DNA from 2 places in the Gordonia crocea genome. Region 1 is predicted to be linked to the other one. Evidence: riboswitches for the same ligand, from Rfam matches in the RefSeq annotation. Region 1 holds a riboswitch; the other holds the start of a gene.
The links. Region 1 has a riboswitch for cyclic di-AMP ahead of nbrcactino_RS13225 (C40 family peptidase). Riboswitches for the same ligand answer to the same signal wherever they lie in the genome.
Positions count from the first base shown of each region.

Region 2: linked by a shared signal. The riboswitch ahead of nbrcactino_RS04720 (transglycosylase family protein) and the one ahead of nbrcactino_RS13225 (C40 family peptidase) in region 1 are both predicted to bind cyclic di-AMP.

Region 1 covers NZ_BJOU01000002.1:316,485-324,085, reverse strand. The annotation lists partial or broken gene nbrcactino_RS13230 (coiled-coil domain-containing protein) at 1-412, opposite strand, end outside; gene nbrcactino_RS13225 (C40 family peptidase) at 507-1,214, opposite strand; cyclic di-AMP (ydaO/yuaA leader) riboswitch at 1,228-1,397, opposite strand; gene nbrcactino_RS13220 (DEDD exonuclease domain-containing protein) at 1,960-3,816, shown strand; gene nbrcactino_RS13215 (Lrp/AsnC family transcriptional regulator) at 3,830-4,105, shown strand; gene trpD (anthranilate phosphoribosyltransferase) at 4,122-5,186, opposite strand; gene ctaE (aa3-type cytochrome oxidase subunit III) at 5,367-5,981, shown strand; gene qcrC (cytochrome bc1 complex diheme cytochrome c subunit) at 6,031-6,948, shown strand; gene qcrA (cytochrome bc1 complex Rieske iron-sulfur subunit) at 6,945-7,601, shown strand, end outside.
Region 2 covers NZ_BJOU01000001.1:977,183-984,783, reverse strand. The annotation lists gene nbrcactino_RS04745 (MFS transporter) at 1-329, shown strand, start outside; gene nbrcactino_RS04740 (DUF2771 family protein) at 326-946, shown strand; gene nbrcactino_RS18415 (cold-shock protein) at 970-1,383, opposite strand; gene nbrcactino_RS04730 (hypothetical protein) at 1,523-1,741, shown strand; gene nbrcactino_RS04725 (flavin reductase family protein) at 1,738-2,283, shown strand; cyclic di-AMP (ydaO/yuaA leader) riboswitch at 2,513-2,708, shown strand; gene nbrcactino_RS04720 (transglycosylase family protein) at 2,715-3,359, shown strand; gene nbrcactino_RS04715 (hypothetical protein) at 3,456-3,671, opposite strand; gene nbrcactino_RS04710 (helicase-associated domain-containing protein) at 3,752-6,067, shown strand; gene nbrcactino_RS04705 (DNA repair helicase XPB) at 6,111-7,601, shown strand, end outside.

The DNA of each region.
Region 1 (7,601 bases):
CCGACATCTGGTCCAGCATCTGCTGGGGCGAGTCGCTGACCAGGAGCGCGTACAGGCGGTTGATCCGGGCACCGCGGTAGCTGGCCCGCAAGATGCCGTTGACCCGGCCCTGCAGGTACTGCTGACGCGCCTGCGTGGAGTCCAACTGCTTCTGCGCGGTGGCGGCCGCCTTGCGTGAGCGTGCCACGACTGCGCGCTGCTTGTTGTACTCGATCGTGGCGTTGTGCATGGCCTCGGCGGACTTCTCCGCCTCGACGTTCAGCTTCTTGTAGTCGGCGACCAGCTGACCGGCATTGCGCGACGGAACGGCTGACGCCGTCGTCGTCGGGAGCAGGGACAATCCGATCGAGGAAACCACCAGCGCGACGGCCGCGGCCGCTCCGTGGCGTCGCGCCCAGCTAGCAGAACTCATGAGACTCATACTTCTTCCGACTCCAAGAGACGAGAGCAGGCGGACACCCGAGTCATAACCGGAAGCCCGCCCACCTCAACAGCTCGAACCGCGCTCAGTAGCGGCGGACGGCCGTGAGCGCCCAGGTCTTGACCTTCTGCTTGTTGACCGGCACGCCGTAGGTCTGGCTGTGGACGAACTCGCCGTTGCCGACGTAGATACCGGAGTGGCTGCCGCCGTTGAAGATCAGAACGTCGCCAGGCTTGGCGTCCTTGTAGGCCACCGCCTTGCCGCCGCTCATCTGGCCGTAGCTGTCACGCGGGATGGTCTTGCCGGCGTTCTTGTAGGACCAGAACACCAGGCCCGAGCAATCGAAGGCGTTCGGACCGGCCGACCCGTAGGAGTACGGCGAGCCGATCTTGCTCTTGGCGTTGAGAACGGCCTTGTCAGCAACGGTGGTGCGCTCGAACGGGTTCGACTGCCCGGCCTTGGGCTGGAACTCCTTGGGAATCTGGTTCTGCGCGATCCCCGGGATCGAGAAGGTGCCGACGTTCGGCACGGCGACCTGGGCGCCCTGGGCCGCCTTGGCCTGCTGCGTCTTGGCGGGCGCCTTCTTCACCTTCAAGTTCTTGGCGGGGTGCTTCTGCTGGTTGAGGTGGTCGCCGAGCGCGCCGAGCTCGATGCTGCCCAAGTGCGGCACGGCGACGGGGGACGCTGCGGCTTGGCCTGCGGCGATCGACCCCATGGCGATGGCGCCGGTGATGACCGCGCCCTTCGCGACCGCGCTGCTGCGGCTGGTCTGCTCCAAACGGTGTTTGGCCACGAGATGATTCTCCTTTATGTCTCCCTGCGCCTGCCGGGTTAGCTGTCGGGTTCGGGCTGGAAGATGCCCTACGCGTTGCCTGACGAGCTGCATCAGGCGCGGCGATTCACCCCGGTCAAGACCTTGCGGCCCTGGTTGGGTCCCCGGCTCGCCCCTCGCGGGGCGATTAAGCGGTTGACTCTCGCGGACCACTCCTGTTGGAGCGTGACGTTCCGCAATGTCTCGAAAAGGTTACGAAACCGTTTGACGAATGTCCAACGTTTCGCCAACACCAATTCCAGGCGTCGAGTCAGCGGTTCACTTTACCCGGCCTCGACCAGCTTGAGAAATCCGCGCGAAGACTGCCCCTGACGTGGACTTATCCGGCCGATGGCCGCCTTCGCCTCAGCAGGTGTGACGAGCATCGCCCCCCGGAGGTTCGCGATGGCCACCAGGAGGTCGGCACGCTGCTCGGCAATGCTGGGTGCTTCCGGTGTTTCTCCTGCGTACGAGCTTGAATCTGCACACACCAACACGTTCATCATGCAACCGCCGCAGGCCGTCGGGCGCCCCGGACAGCTCTCGCAATCGATTTTCATGTGATCTCCGTCTCATTTGACTGTTCACTCTCGGTTCAAGGCCCATTCACCCGGGCTCCGACCCGGACGCGACCTCTGACCCCGGACGCTATCGAGGACCTCTGACATCGGATCGAGACCGACGACGGTCGCCGAGAATGTCGGGGGCTCGAACTAATGTTCGCCCCATGCGAGTCATGGACCCCGCGGATACCGATCAACTCACCCTGGCCGACTCCGGGTTGCCCGACGTCGGACTCCCCCGCGGACCCCGCCCGCCCGGCCGCGCCGTGCCGGCCGGCACACACCGCCGTGCCCCCTCGTCGGCGCAGCTCGCCGAGATGGCCGCGTGCGTCGTCGGCGGCGTCGAGCAATCGCTGGCCGGCACGACGTTTGTCGTCGTCGATTTGGAGACCACCGGTGGCAGCGCCGACCGCGACGCGATCACCGAGATCGGCGCGGTCAAGGTCCGCGGCGGCGAGGTGGTGGCAGAGTTCGCGACCCTCGTCGACCCGGAGCGCCCGATTCCGGCGGAGATCGTCGGCCTCACCGGCATCAGCGCGTCGATGGTCGCGGGTGCGCCGCCGATCGGCGAGGTCCTCCTGTCGTTCATGGAGTTTGCCCGCGGAAGTGTCCTGGTGGCGCACAACTCGCGCTTCGACCTCGGCTTCCTGTCGGCGTCGGCGCGCCGCTGCGGCATCGACTTCCACTTCCCCGCAACGCTGTGCACCGTGGCCCTGGCCCGCCGCGTGTTGTCCCGCGACGAGGCCCCGTCGGTGCGGTTGTCCGCCCTGGCCGATCTGTTCGCCACCACCACGACCCCCACCCACCGCGCCCTCGATGACGCGCGGGCGACGGTCGACGTGCTGCACGGGCTGCTGGAGCGGATCGGCAACCGCGGCGTCACCACCTTCGCCGAACTACTCGCCTACCTGCCGCGTGCCACTCCCGCCCAACGCGCCAAGGCCGGGCTCGCCGCCGGCGTCCCCCGCGCACCCGGCGTCTACCTCTTCCGGGGGCCCGCGCAGGAGGTGCTCTACATCGGCACCGCGGTCGACCTGCGCCGTCGCGTGCAGTCCTACTTCTCCGGTGACTCGCGGCCCCGGATCGCCGAGATGGTCGCGTTGGCGACCCGGGTGGACCACGTCGTCTGCGCCCACGACCTCGAAGCCGGCGTCCGCGAACTACGACTCCTGGCCGCGCACAACCCCGCCTACAACCGACGGTCGACACAGCCGCGCCGTGGTTGGTGGGTCTGCCTGACCGACGAGCGGTTCCCGCGGTTCACCGTGCGGCGCGAACCGCCCGCCGAACCGGTCGGACTCGGCGAGCCGATGTCGATCGGCCCCATCCCGCGGCGCGCCACCGCCGCGACCGTCGCCGAGGCGCTGACCCGCGCAACCGGGTTGCGCTCCTGCACCACCCGGCTTGGCGCCCGCGCCGACTACCACTGGTGTCCGCCGCGCAACGGCGTCGGGGACTGCGCCGCGGCGACGCCCACACCCGAGCCGGTGGCCGACTACCTGAGCCGGGTGCGCAACGCACTCGAGTTGGCCGCCGGACGATCCGACGAGGCGTTGCGCACCATGGCGGTCGCCGTCAGGTCCGCCGCCGCCGCCGAGCACTTCGAGACCGCGGCCCGGCGTCGGGACCAACTCGCCGACACGATCAGTGCGATCAGCGCGACCCATCGACTTCGGGCCCTCTGCGCGGTCGGCCAACTCGTCGTCGCACGACCCGCGACCGATGGCGGGTGGCGTTTCGCCGTCGTCCGGCACGGCCGCCTCGCCGGCGCCGGAACCTCCCGACCGGGGGCGCCGCCGATGCCCGTCGTCGACGCCGTGCTCGCCGGTGCGCAAACCGTCCGGCCCACCGACGGCCCGCTGCGGGGGGCGGCCCCCGAAGAGGCCGCGCTCGTCTACCGGTGGGCGACCGCCGCCGACGCCCGCATCGTCGACACCACCGACGGCTTCGCACTCCCCCGCCACAGTGCGTGCGGGTGGACCGGATGGGCTGCGACGGCCCGCTCGGCCCGGGACTCGTGACTACGCTGTAGCCATGCTCACTGCATTCGTGATGATCAGCGCCGACGTCCACTCGATTCCGGAGACCGCCCAGGCCGTTGCCGATATCGACGGGGTCACCGAGGTTTACTCGTGCGCCGGCGACATCGATCTCATCGCGAAGATCAAGGTGCGCGATCACGAGGCCATTGCCGAGGTCGTCACCGGCCGGATTAACCGGCTGCAGGGCGTCACCGCCTCGACGACCCACATCGCCTTCCGCAGTTACGCCAGCAGGGAGACCGAAGCCGGGTTCTCCGTCGGCGAGTAGCGGTGCGGCGGCGGCGCTAGCCCAGTTCGCCGCTCAGGCGCGCCCACCGCTCGAGGACATCGGCCGCGGCGCCGGAATCGATCGCCTCGCCGGCCCGCGACACCTCCGAGGCCAGTGCCGCCACCAGTTCGTCCCGACTCATCGGCGCGGTCTGTTGCGCCGCCACCAGGGCCGCCGCGGAATTGAGCAGTACCGCATCGCGAACCGGGCCGCGCTGGCCGGCGAAGAGTTCTCGGGCCACCACGGCATTGGCCGCCGCATCCCCGCCCTGTAGCGCCGCGAGTTCGACCCGCGCCAGCCCCAGATCGCCCGCGGGATCGATCCGGTGCTTGGTCACGGTGCCGCCGACGACCTGCCACACCGTCGACGTACTCGTCGTGGTGAACTCGTCGAGGCCGTCGTCGCCTCGCACCACCAGCACCGACGACCCCCGGTTGGCGAAGGTCTGGGCCAATACCGGCGCCAGGTCGGCGAACGCGCAGCCGATCAAACCGGCGCGCGGTTGGGCCGGGTTGGTCAGCGGCCCCAAGACGTTGAACACCGTCGGCACGCCCAATTCCTTGCGCGGCGGACCGGTGAACCGGAATGCCGGGTGGAAGACCGGGGCGAAGCAGAAGCCGATCCCCACCTCGTCGACGCAGCGCGCGACCCCCTCGCCGTCGAGGTTGATCGTGACGCCCAGCGCCTCCAGCACATCGGCACCACCGCTCTTGGAGGAGGCGGCCCGGTTGCCGTGCTTGACCACGGGGACGCCGGCGGCGGCGACGACGATCGACGTCATCGTCGAGATGTTCACCGTGTGCGACCGGTCTCCGCCGGTACCGACGATGTCAACCGCATCGCGCGTGGTCTCCACCCGATTCGCATGCGCGAGCATCGCGTCGGCCAACCCGTCGAGTTCGGCCGGAGCCGCACCCTTCATCTTCACGGCCAAGCCGAACCCGGCGATCTGCGCACTGGTCGCGGCGTCGGCCATGATCTCGTTCATCGCCCACCGTGCCTGCTCCGAGGTGAGGTCCTGGTTCTCGCTCACCAGACCGAGAACGAACGGCCAACTCAACTCAGACTGCTTGCTGCTCACCCGTCCACCCTAAACGAGGGGTGGGAGGCCCCGCCCCGGCACCGACGACACACGCACACGCGGCCGAGACACGCCGGACACACCACCGCCCACCTGCTTCTACCTGCAGCGCCGCAAATTCTTTCACCAATTTATCGACCCCGGTGGTCACGCTTTACTACGAACCGTCATACTTCTTGTGTGACTAGCGCTGCAGGTACCCCGTCAACGGCCATCACGGCTCGGGTGCACTCGCTGAACCGCCCCAACATGGTCAGCGTCGGCACAATCGTGTGGCTTTCCAGTGAGCTCATGTTCTTCGCCGGTTTGTTCGCGATGTACTTCGTCGCGCGGGCGAACAACGCCACTGGTGAGTGGCCCATGGCCCCCACCGAGCTCAACCTCTGGCTGGCGGTCCCAGTGACCACCGTGCTGATCCTCTCGTCAGTGACGTGCCAGATGGGCGTGTTCGCCGCCGAGCGCGGCGATGTCTTCGGCCTGCGCCGGTGGTACATCCTGACCTTTGTGATGGGCGCCTTCTTCGTCGCCGGTCAGGCCTACGAGTACGTGCACCTCGTCGAGCACGGCACGACGCTCTCGTCGACCGCCTACGGCTCGGTGTTCTACATGGCCACCGGCTTCCACGGCCTGCACGTCATCGGTGGTCTCGTCGCCTTCATCTTCCTGCTCGTGCGCACATGGCTGTCGAAGTTCACCCCGGCCCAGGCGACCGCGGCAATCGTCGTGTCCTACTACTGGCACTTCGTCGACATCGTGTGGATCGCCCTGTTCGTCACGATCTACTTCATCCGTTAGCCCACACAGACTTCCAGCCCCGGTCAGTCCGCTTAGTAGAGAGTCGCAGATGAGTACATCTCCACCGCGAACGTCGGATATCGCGAACGACGACACCGCCACGGTCACCACGACCCCGGCCCGCTCGACGAAGGCCCGCCGCAAGTTGCGTCGCCGTGCCTCGGGGGCGCTGCTGCTGCTGGCCGGCCTGGCGTCGGCCGGCGTCATCACCGCAGTCCTGACACCCAACGCCCAGGTCGCCGTCGCAGACCCGACCACGCAGTCGCAGGCGATGATCGAGGCGGGCAAGCAGCTGTACGACACCTCGTGCATCAGCTGTCACGGCTCCAACCTGCAGGGTGTGGCCGACCGCGGACCGTCGTTGATCGGTGTCGGCGACGCCGCCGTCTACTTCCAGGTGTCCTCCGGCCGTATGCCCGCGGCGCGCAACGAGGCACAGGCCGCGCGTAAGCCCGCCAAGTTCACCGAGGCGCAGATCACGCAGCTCGGCAAGTACATCCAGTCCGTCTCCGGTGGACCCCAGGTGTACTACGTGCGCGAGAACGGCGTCGTGAAGACCGATGAAAACGGCATCCCGATCGTCGCCCAGCGCGAATTGCGCGGCGCCAACCTCGGTCGAGGCAGTGAACTCTTCCGCCTCAACTGCGCCTCGTGCCACAACTTCACCGGCCGTGGCGGCGCGCTGTCGTCGGGCAAGTTCGCCCCGAACCTCGACGCACCGAGCGAGCAGGAGATCTACACCGCGATGCTGACCGGGCCGCAGAACATGCCCAAGTTCAGCAATCGCCAGCTGTCCCTTCAGGAGAAGAAGGACATCATCGGTTTCATCAAGTACTCCTCGGAGTCGCGGCAGCCCGGTGGCCTCGGCCTCGGCGGCTTCGGCCCGGTCAGCGAGGGCATGGTGATGTGGATCGTCGGCATCGGTGCGATCGTCGGCTTTGCAATGTGGATGGGATCGCGATCATGAGTGCTACGGAGAACACTCCGACCAGCGAAGAGCTCGCCGAGATGGACCGTGCCGAGCTGGTCAAACTCGGGACGAATCTCGACGGCGTCGAGATCCTGCACCGCGAGCCGCGTTTCCCCGTCCCCGGAACCCGCGCCGAGAAGCGCGCGTCGCGCATCGTCACCTTCTGGTTCGCCCTGGCCGGCGTCTCGGCTCTCGCGTGCCTGGTGATCTTCCTGTTCAACCACTGGCGCTTCGTGATGCCTGAGCACCCGGACTACTGGCTGTACTCGCTGAACACGCCGTTGCTGGGCATCACCTTCGGCTTGTCGATCCTGTCCATCGGCATCGGCGTCGTCCAGTTCACCAAGCGGTTCATCCCCGCTGAGATCTCGGTCCAGGACCGCCACGACGGCGGATCCTCCGAGGCGGACAAGAAGTCGACCGCGGCGCTCCTCGGCGATGCGCTGGAGACCTCCACCCTCCCCCGCCGGAAGATGATCCTCGGCTCGGCCGCCTTCGGCCTGGGCGCCTTCGCGCTCACCGGCCTCGTCGCCGCACTCGGCGGATTCATCAAGAATCCGTGGGCGCTGCGCGAGAAGGCCCCGCTGTGGCACTCCGGATGGTCGCCGATCTACAACCCGGCCGACAACCCGAACGAGACCATCTTCCTG
Region 2 (7,601 bases), on a different contig from region 1:
CGATCGGCTTCGGTGTCGCAGCGGTCCTACTCGCGCTCGGCCTCGCGCAGACGGTGCTGACCCTGCGCGGCCGTACGCTGGTACCCGGCATCGGTGGCGGGCACCGGCCCGACGTCGCGCCCCCGACCATGCCGACCGAGGTCCTCCGCCGCCCCGGCCCGCCGGCTCCCACACCGGTCGACGCCACACCGGTCGACGCCCAGACCACGGTGCTGCACCGGCCGACGAGGACACGGCGGGCCCAACCCCCGGGACCGACCGCGGCCCCGACCCGCGCCTACCCGACCCGGCCGTACGACGACCGCCGCCACCCCCGGGAGAACCCGTGAATCTGTCCGCCTCGGAGAAGAAGACCCTCGCCATCCTCGCCGTCTCGGCCCTGCTGTACGCGGCGGTGATCGTCGGTGCGGCCGCGTTCTGGGGCTCGCGCACCCACGTCGACGAGCGGCCGCAGGCGATCCTGTCGGTCGGCGCCGACTCGGCCACGATCCACCCGACCGTGTTGTGCGACTACGAGATGAACAACTGCGACGGCGATTTCCGCAAGATCGACGCGACGCGCTACTCGCACTTCCCCGTTCCGGTCGGCGCAACCCTGCGTGTGCGGCTCTCCGAAGACGTGTCGGGCGACCCGTGGTCGATCGTCGCGCAGTATCTGACGCCCAAGGGCTCGGAACTGGTCCTGCAGACCTTGACCGGGGGCGCCGGGACCACACCGCTGTACCTGCCCTCGACCCGCGAGCGCGTCCTGATCAACGTCGAGATCAGCCTGCCCGCCAAACTGCTCGCCGGGGATACTGACGAAGAGTTGGTCCGGCGCGGCTTCTTCGCCATCGACACGACACCGACCGGCGAACAGGCCCTTCTCGACGCATATCGGAAGGCCGCGGCGGGCAAGCGTCCCCAGGAGCGCATGGCCACCGACGGCGAGTTCGCCCGGCGCTGACGCCGGGCGGGCTCAGCGCGGACTCAGCGGTCGAGTTCGCGCGCGACCGCGCGGACGACCTCGGAGATGCGCTGCGCCATTTTGCGGTCGGGGTAGCGCCCCTGCCGCAGGGCCGGCTGCACCGTGCCCTCGAGCAGCGTGATCAGGTCGGCGACCATCCCGTGCAGTTCGTCGGGGGTGTGTCGCTTGGTCTCCTCGCGCGCCGCTTCCCGCGTGTTCTTCGCGACACTGGGTGCCGGGTCGAGAACGGTCACTGACAGCGCCTGCGGTCCGCGGCGCCCGGCGGCCATGCCGAACTCCACCCGCTGTCCGGGTTTGAGGGACTCGACCCCGTCGGGGAGTGCCGAGGCGCGGACGTAGACGTCCTCCCCGCCTTCCTGCGAGAGGAATCCGAAACCCTTGGCCGGGTCGTACCACTTCACTTTGCCGGTCGGCACCGCGCTCACCTTCACCTTGGTCGACGCGCCCGACCTCACTGTCTGGCACGCCACGGAAAAAGCGCCCTGCTGACATTGAATGCCGAGCAAGACGCAGCCTTGGTGACCATGATAGCGCGTGGGTACTAGCGTGGACAGCATGGCCACCGGAACAAAGAAGCGTTCGACACGGGTTCTGTTCACGCTCGGCGTGACCCTGTTCCTCGCCGGCCTCGTGTCGGTGGGCATCCTCTATCTGGTGCCGGTCGTGTGGTCCGGACACACCGCACCGCTGCCGGTCTACCTCGTCGCCATGTGCACCCCCGTCGGCCTGGTGCTGGCGATCGGTGCGACGGTGGCCGCCGGCCGGACCCGATGAGCGGGCGCGCCCCCGATTTGGCACCGGCGGAGTCGCCCGACGCCCTGCGCCGGGCCTTCAGCTGCTTTCCGTCGGGGGTCGTCGCGGTCTGCGCGCACGAGAACGGCGAGGCCTTCGTCGGCATGGCCGCCAGCTCGTTCTCGACGGTGTCGCTGGACCCGCCGCTGGTCTCGGTGTGCGTGCAGAACACGTCGACGACGTGGCCGCGGCTGCGCTCGCGCCAGGTGATCGGGGTCAGCGTCTTCGCCCACGACCAGTCCGAGCTGTGCCGACAGCTCGCCGGCCCGGCACCGCAGCGTTTCGACGGGGTGGACCTCCTGTGCACCGATGGTGGGGCGCTGTTCGTCGCGGGCGCGGCGGCCCACCTTTTATGTGAATTACACGCCGAATACGCCGGTGGCGACCACACCGTGGTCCTGCTGCGGATCCGGTCGTTGTCGGCCAACCCCGACGTGGACCCGCTGGTCTTTCACGCCAGCACCTTCCGGCGCCTGACCATCGATCCTGCCGCCGAGGGGGCCGTGACCGGCACCACGTCTTGACTGTGACCTTGGTCACATTACGGATCGATAACGAGAAGGACACGAACTGGGATTCAGTGCTTGAACTGCGAGAACCCCGAGACTGCCCCGAACGCACCCGATCACCGGGGAAAAACCCAATTCTGCGTCAAATAGGAAGCGTGCCGATCTGCCCGGTAGTCTCGTCGGAGGTTCTCACCCGAGAGCCGATGCAGTACCGACGCAGCTGGTCGCGCCGAACCTCATTCCACCAGCCGCGCCGCCCGAACAACAGAATTCAGGAATGAGGACGGGGGACCCAACCTCTCCCGTGAGAACGGGTTTCAGCCGATACCGTCGGCCGGAATCCTCGGGGTGTAGCCGCACCGATACCCGTATCACCGCGGCCGGGCAACCTCTCGCTCGAACCCGACAGCTGACTTCGTAGGCGCGTGGAGAGAGGAAAATTCACTATGTCCGGACGTCACCGTAAGCAGACGACCAGCACCACTTCCAAGACCATCGCCAAGGTGGCCCTGACCTCCGCCGTCATCGGCGGCGGCGCCGCCCTCGCCTCGGGCGCGACCGCCCACGCGGCGACCGACTCCGAGTGGGACCGCGTCGCGGCCTGCGAGTCGGGTGGCAACTGGGCCATCAACACCGGCAACGGCTACCACGGCGGCCTGCAGTTCTCGCCGGGCACCTGGGCCGCCAACGGCGGCACCCAGTACGCGCCCACCGCGGACCGGGCCACCAAGGAGCAGCAGATCGCGATCGCCGAGCGCGTTCTCGCGAGCCAGGGCAAGGGTGCCTGGCCGACCTGCGGCACGGTCCTCTCCGGGCCGACGCAGCGCGATCCCGGCAAGTCGCCGAACCTGAAGACCAAGAAGAACAAGACCGCGCCGGCATCCTCGCTGAAGACCGCCCCCAAGGCCAAGAACAGCGACGAGGTCCGCGACCAGGTCGACAGCGTGGTCAAGGCCCGCAAGGACAAGGGCCAGCTGGACCCGACCGTCTCCAACATCTGGGAGGCGGCGAAGGCCAGCGGCTACAAGCTGGACAAGGGCCAGGTTGACTTCTACAACCAGCACAAGGGCCAGCTCCCCGGCGTCAACTGACGCACAGGGCTGCACAGCTCAACACAACAGCGCCCCGCACGATCACGTGCGGGGCGCTGTTGTCTGTCGATACCGGCCGTCGCGGCCGGGAATTGCTCAGGTGTTGATGATCGTCCGCGGGTTGATGTAGAGAAGCTCGTCCTGCGGCAGCGGGAACTGCGTGGCACCGAAGGGCGACAGCGCACCGGCCAGATCGGCGGCGAACTCGGACACTGCGTGGTCGCCGTCCGGGAAGGGCCAGCCGTTGTCCACGTACTTGCGCTTGGACTCCCCGACGACCTGCTCGACGTCCTTCTTGACGTCCTCGACAATCTCGTTCTCGCTCACATCGGTCATTGTGCCATGTGCCCGCCCCGGCCGAGCGGTGAACCCGGGCACATAGACTCGTCGGGGTGAGCGCCAACGACCAGCCGAGCGGATTGGCGCGCGCGTTGGCGCAACGATCCGACGAGGAGCTCGTCGCGCTACTCGTCGCACGCCCCGATCTCGCGTCCCCGCCGCCCGGCGGGGTGAACGTCCTTGGCCAGCGCGCCTTGTCGTCGGGATCGATCAACCGCGCCGGCGAGGAACTCGACCTGCTGCACGTGGCCATCCTCGAAGTGCTGTTGGGCCAGAGCGCCGGATCCCACGGCAAGCAGGCCCGGCGCGCGGTGAGCGAAGCGACGATTCGCAGCGCGTTGAAGGGCCGCGCCACGGCGACCCAGATCAACGCCCACCTGGCCACCCTCGTCGACCGCGCGTTGGTGTGGCGCGACGAGGCCGGGCTGCACATCGCCGGGCACACGGCGGCGGCGCTGCCGTGGCGGACCCGCCATGTCGCCACCGACGTCGCGACCCGGACGCCGGAACAGTGGCGCGAGCGGCTCGACGGACTCGACGACCCGGCGCGCGACGTGCTGACCAAACTGGTCACCGGCCCCAGCGTCGGGACGACCAACGACGCGGGTCCGGGTGCCGATCCGACCCGGCCGGTCCCAACCCTCCTGGCGGCCGGGCTCATCTCCCTCGTCGACCCGCAGACGGTCGAGATCGAACCCACCGTCGCACAAATGCTGCGCGCCGAGCCGCCGCTGCGCGTCGACAACCTGCGCCCGCCGGCCCTGCCCGACTCCGCGCCGACATCGGCGACCGGGCGTACCGACCTGACCGCCACCGCCGCCGGCGCCGCCGTGGAACTGTTGCGCGAGGCCGACGATGTGCTGACCAGCCTGGGACGCCTCCCGGCCCCCGAACTCAGCTCCGGCGGCATCGGCATCCGCGAACTGCGCCGGATCGCCAAGGACACCGGGCTGGGCGCACAACGGGTCGGGCTGATCATCGAGTTGTTGGGCGCCCACCACCTCCTCGACGTCGGCTTCCCCGATCCGGAGCCGGTCCGCTACGACGGCGAACGCGTCTGGGCCCCGACCATCGCCGCGGATTCCTGGACCCACCACTCCCCGGCGCGGCGCTGGGCGGGACTGGCGACCGCGTGGCTGGGCCTGGACCGGCGGCCGTGGTTGATCGGGGAACGCGATGTCGATGGCGCGGTGATCGGTGCGCGCGGCCGCGTCGGCGACCTGACCGCCCGACGGGAACGGCGGTTGGTCCTCGACGTCCTGGACGTCGCCGGGGCGGGGGTGGCGCCGACCGTCGACGACCTCGTGTCGCACCTGCTGTGGTTGCGCCCCCGGATGCGCCGACGGCTGACCCGCCACGCGGTGGCCCAAACCCTGCGCGAGGCGACGGAGGTGGGGCTGGTCGCCCACGGCGCCCTCACCGAGATCGGTCGTCTGGTGTTGTCCGGCCCGGCCGACGAGGAGCTCGTGGCGGCGATGGACGCGGCCCTGCCGGAGCCCGTGGACCACTTCCTCGCCCAGGCCGACCTCACCCTGATGGTCCCCGGCACCATGACGCCCGAACTCGCCGCCGAGGTGGCGCTGGTCGCCGATCTCGAATCGGCCGGCGCCGCGTCGGTGTACCGGGTCACCGAGCACAGCGTGCGCCGCGCCCTCGACGCGGGCCGCACCGGCGCCGAGCTGGTCGCGCTGTTCACCAACCATTCGAGGACCCCGGTCCCCCAGTCGTTGACCTACCTGGTCGAGGACGTCGCCCGGCGGCACGGAACCCTGCGCGTCGGGGTGGCCACCGCGTTCGTGCGCTGCGACGATCCGGCCGTCATGGCCGCGGTCCTGCGCAGCAGCGAGGCCGACGCCCTGGCGCTGCGGCCGCTGGCCCCGACCGTCCTGGTGTCGCCGGCCCCCCTGCGCGACGTGCTCGACGGGCTGCGCGCCGCCGGGTTCGCCCCCGCCGCCGAGGACTCGAGCGGTGCCCTGGTGGACGTGCGGGAGGCCGCGGTCCGCATCACCGGACAACGACGCCCGCCCGGACGCACCGGCGCGGCGGGCACTGTGGCCTCGGCCGACCAGTTGGAGTCGGTGGTGGCCCGGATGCGCGCCGCCGATGCGGCCGCGCAGCAGGCGAGCACGACCGGCAAGGGCGTGCGGGCCAGCGGCGGCGGCGAATCGGTCACCGCGCTGATTTCCCTGGCCATGCGCACCGGGCGCCGCCTGCGCGTGGACTACGTCGACTCGCACGGCAAGGCGTCGCGCCACGTCGTGAAGGTCCAGCTCCTGCGTGCGGGCCGGGTCATCGCCGCGGAGGCCCCCTCCGGCGACGAGGTGCAACTGTCGGTCCACCGGATCACGACCGTCGAGCTCCTCGACTGATTGGTGCCGTCGAGCTCCTCGACTGATCGTGGACAATGGTGGGGTGACCGACGGACCCCTCATCGTGCAATCGGACAAAACCCTCCTCCTCGAGGTCGACCACCCGGACGCGGGCGCGGCCCGTGCCGCCATCGCCCCGTTCGCCGAGTTGGAGCGTGCCCCCGAGCACGTGCACACCTACCGGGTGACCCCGCTGGCGCTGTGGAATGCGCGTGCCGCCGGCCACGACGCCGAGCAGGTCGTCGACGCCCTGGTGTCGCATTCGCGCTACGCGGTGCCGCAGCCGCTGCTGATGGACGTCGTGGACACGATGGGCCGGTTCGGCCGGCTGCAGCTGGTCAAGCACCCGGCGCACGGGCTGACGCTGGTCAGTCTGGACCGCGCCGTCCTCGAGGAAGTGCTGCGCAACAAGAAGATCGCCCCGATGCTCGGGGCCCGCATCGACGACGACACCGTCGTCGTCCATCCCTCCGAGCGTGGCCGCCTCAAGCAGATCCTCCTCAAGGTGGGCTGGCCGGCCGAGGACCTCGCCGGCTACGTCGACGGGGAGGCCCACCCGATCGAGTTGGACCAGTCGGACTGGGAGTTGCGCGATTACCAGGCGCTGGCCGCCGAGTCGTTCTGGGCGGGCGGATCGGGTGTCGTCGTGCTGCCCTGCGGCGCGGGCAAGACGATGGTCGGCGCGGCGGCGATGGCCAAGGCCGGCGCCACCACGCTCATCCTGGTCACCAACACCGTCGCGGGCCGGCAGTGGAAGCGGGAGTTGATCGCGCGGACCACGCTCACCGAGGAGGAGATCGGCGAGTATTCCGGCGAGCGCAAGGAGATCCGCCCGGTCACCATCGCCACGTACCAGGTGATGACCCGCAAGTCGAAGGGCGAATACCGCAACCTGGACCTGTTCGACTCGCGCGACTGGGGGCTCATCATCTACGACGAGGTGCACCTGCTGCCCGCCCCCGTGTTCCGGATGACCGCGGATCTGCAGTCGCGCCGCCGGTTGGGGCTCACCGCCACCCTCGTGCGCGAGGACGGCCGCGAGGGCGACGTGTTCAGCCTGATCGGGCCCAAGCGCTTCGACTCGCCGTGGAAGGACATCGAGGCGCAGGGGTGGATCGCCCCGGCCGAGTGCATCGAGGTCCGGGTGACGCTCACCGAATCCGAGCGCCTCACCTATGCCGTCGCCGAGAACGAGGAGAAGTACAAGCTCTGCTCGACGGCGCACACCAAGGTCAACGTCGTGAAATCGATCCTGGACCGGCACCGCGGGGCACCGACGCTGGTCATCGGCGCCTATCTCGACCAGCTCGAGGAGCTCGGCGAGGCGCTCGACGCACCGGTCATCCAGGGCTCCACCAAGAACAAGGACCGCGAGGCGCTCTTCGACGCGTTCCGCCGCGGCGAGATCGAGCGGCTCGTGGTGTCCAAGGTCGCGAACTTCTCCATCGACCTGCCCGAGGCGTCGGTGGCGGTGCAGGTGTCGGGGATGTTCGGGTCGCGCCAGGAGGAGGCGCAGCGGTTGGGCCGGTTGCTG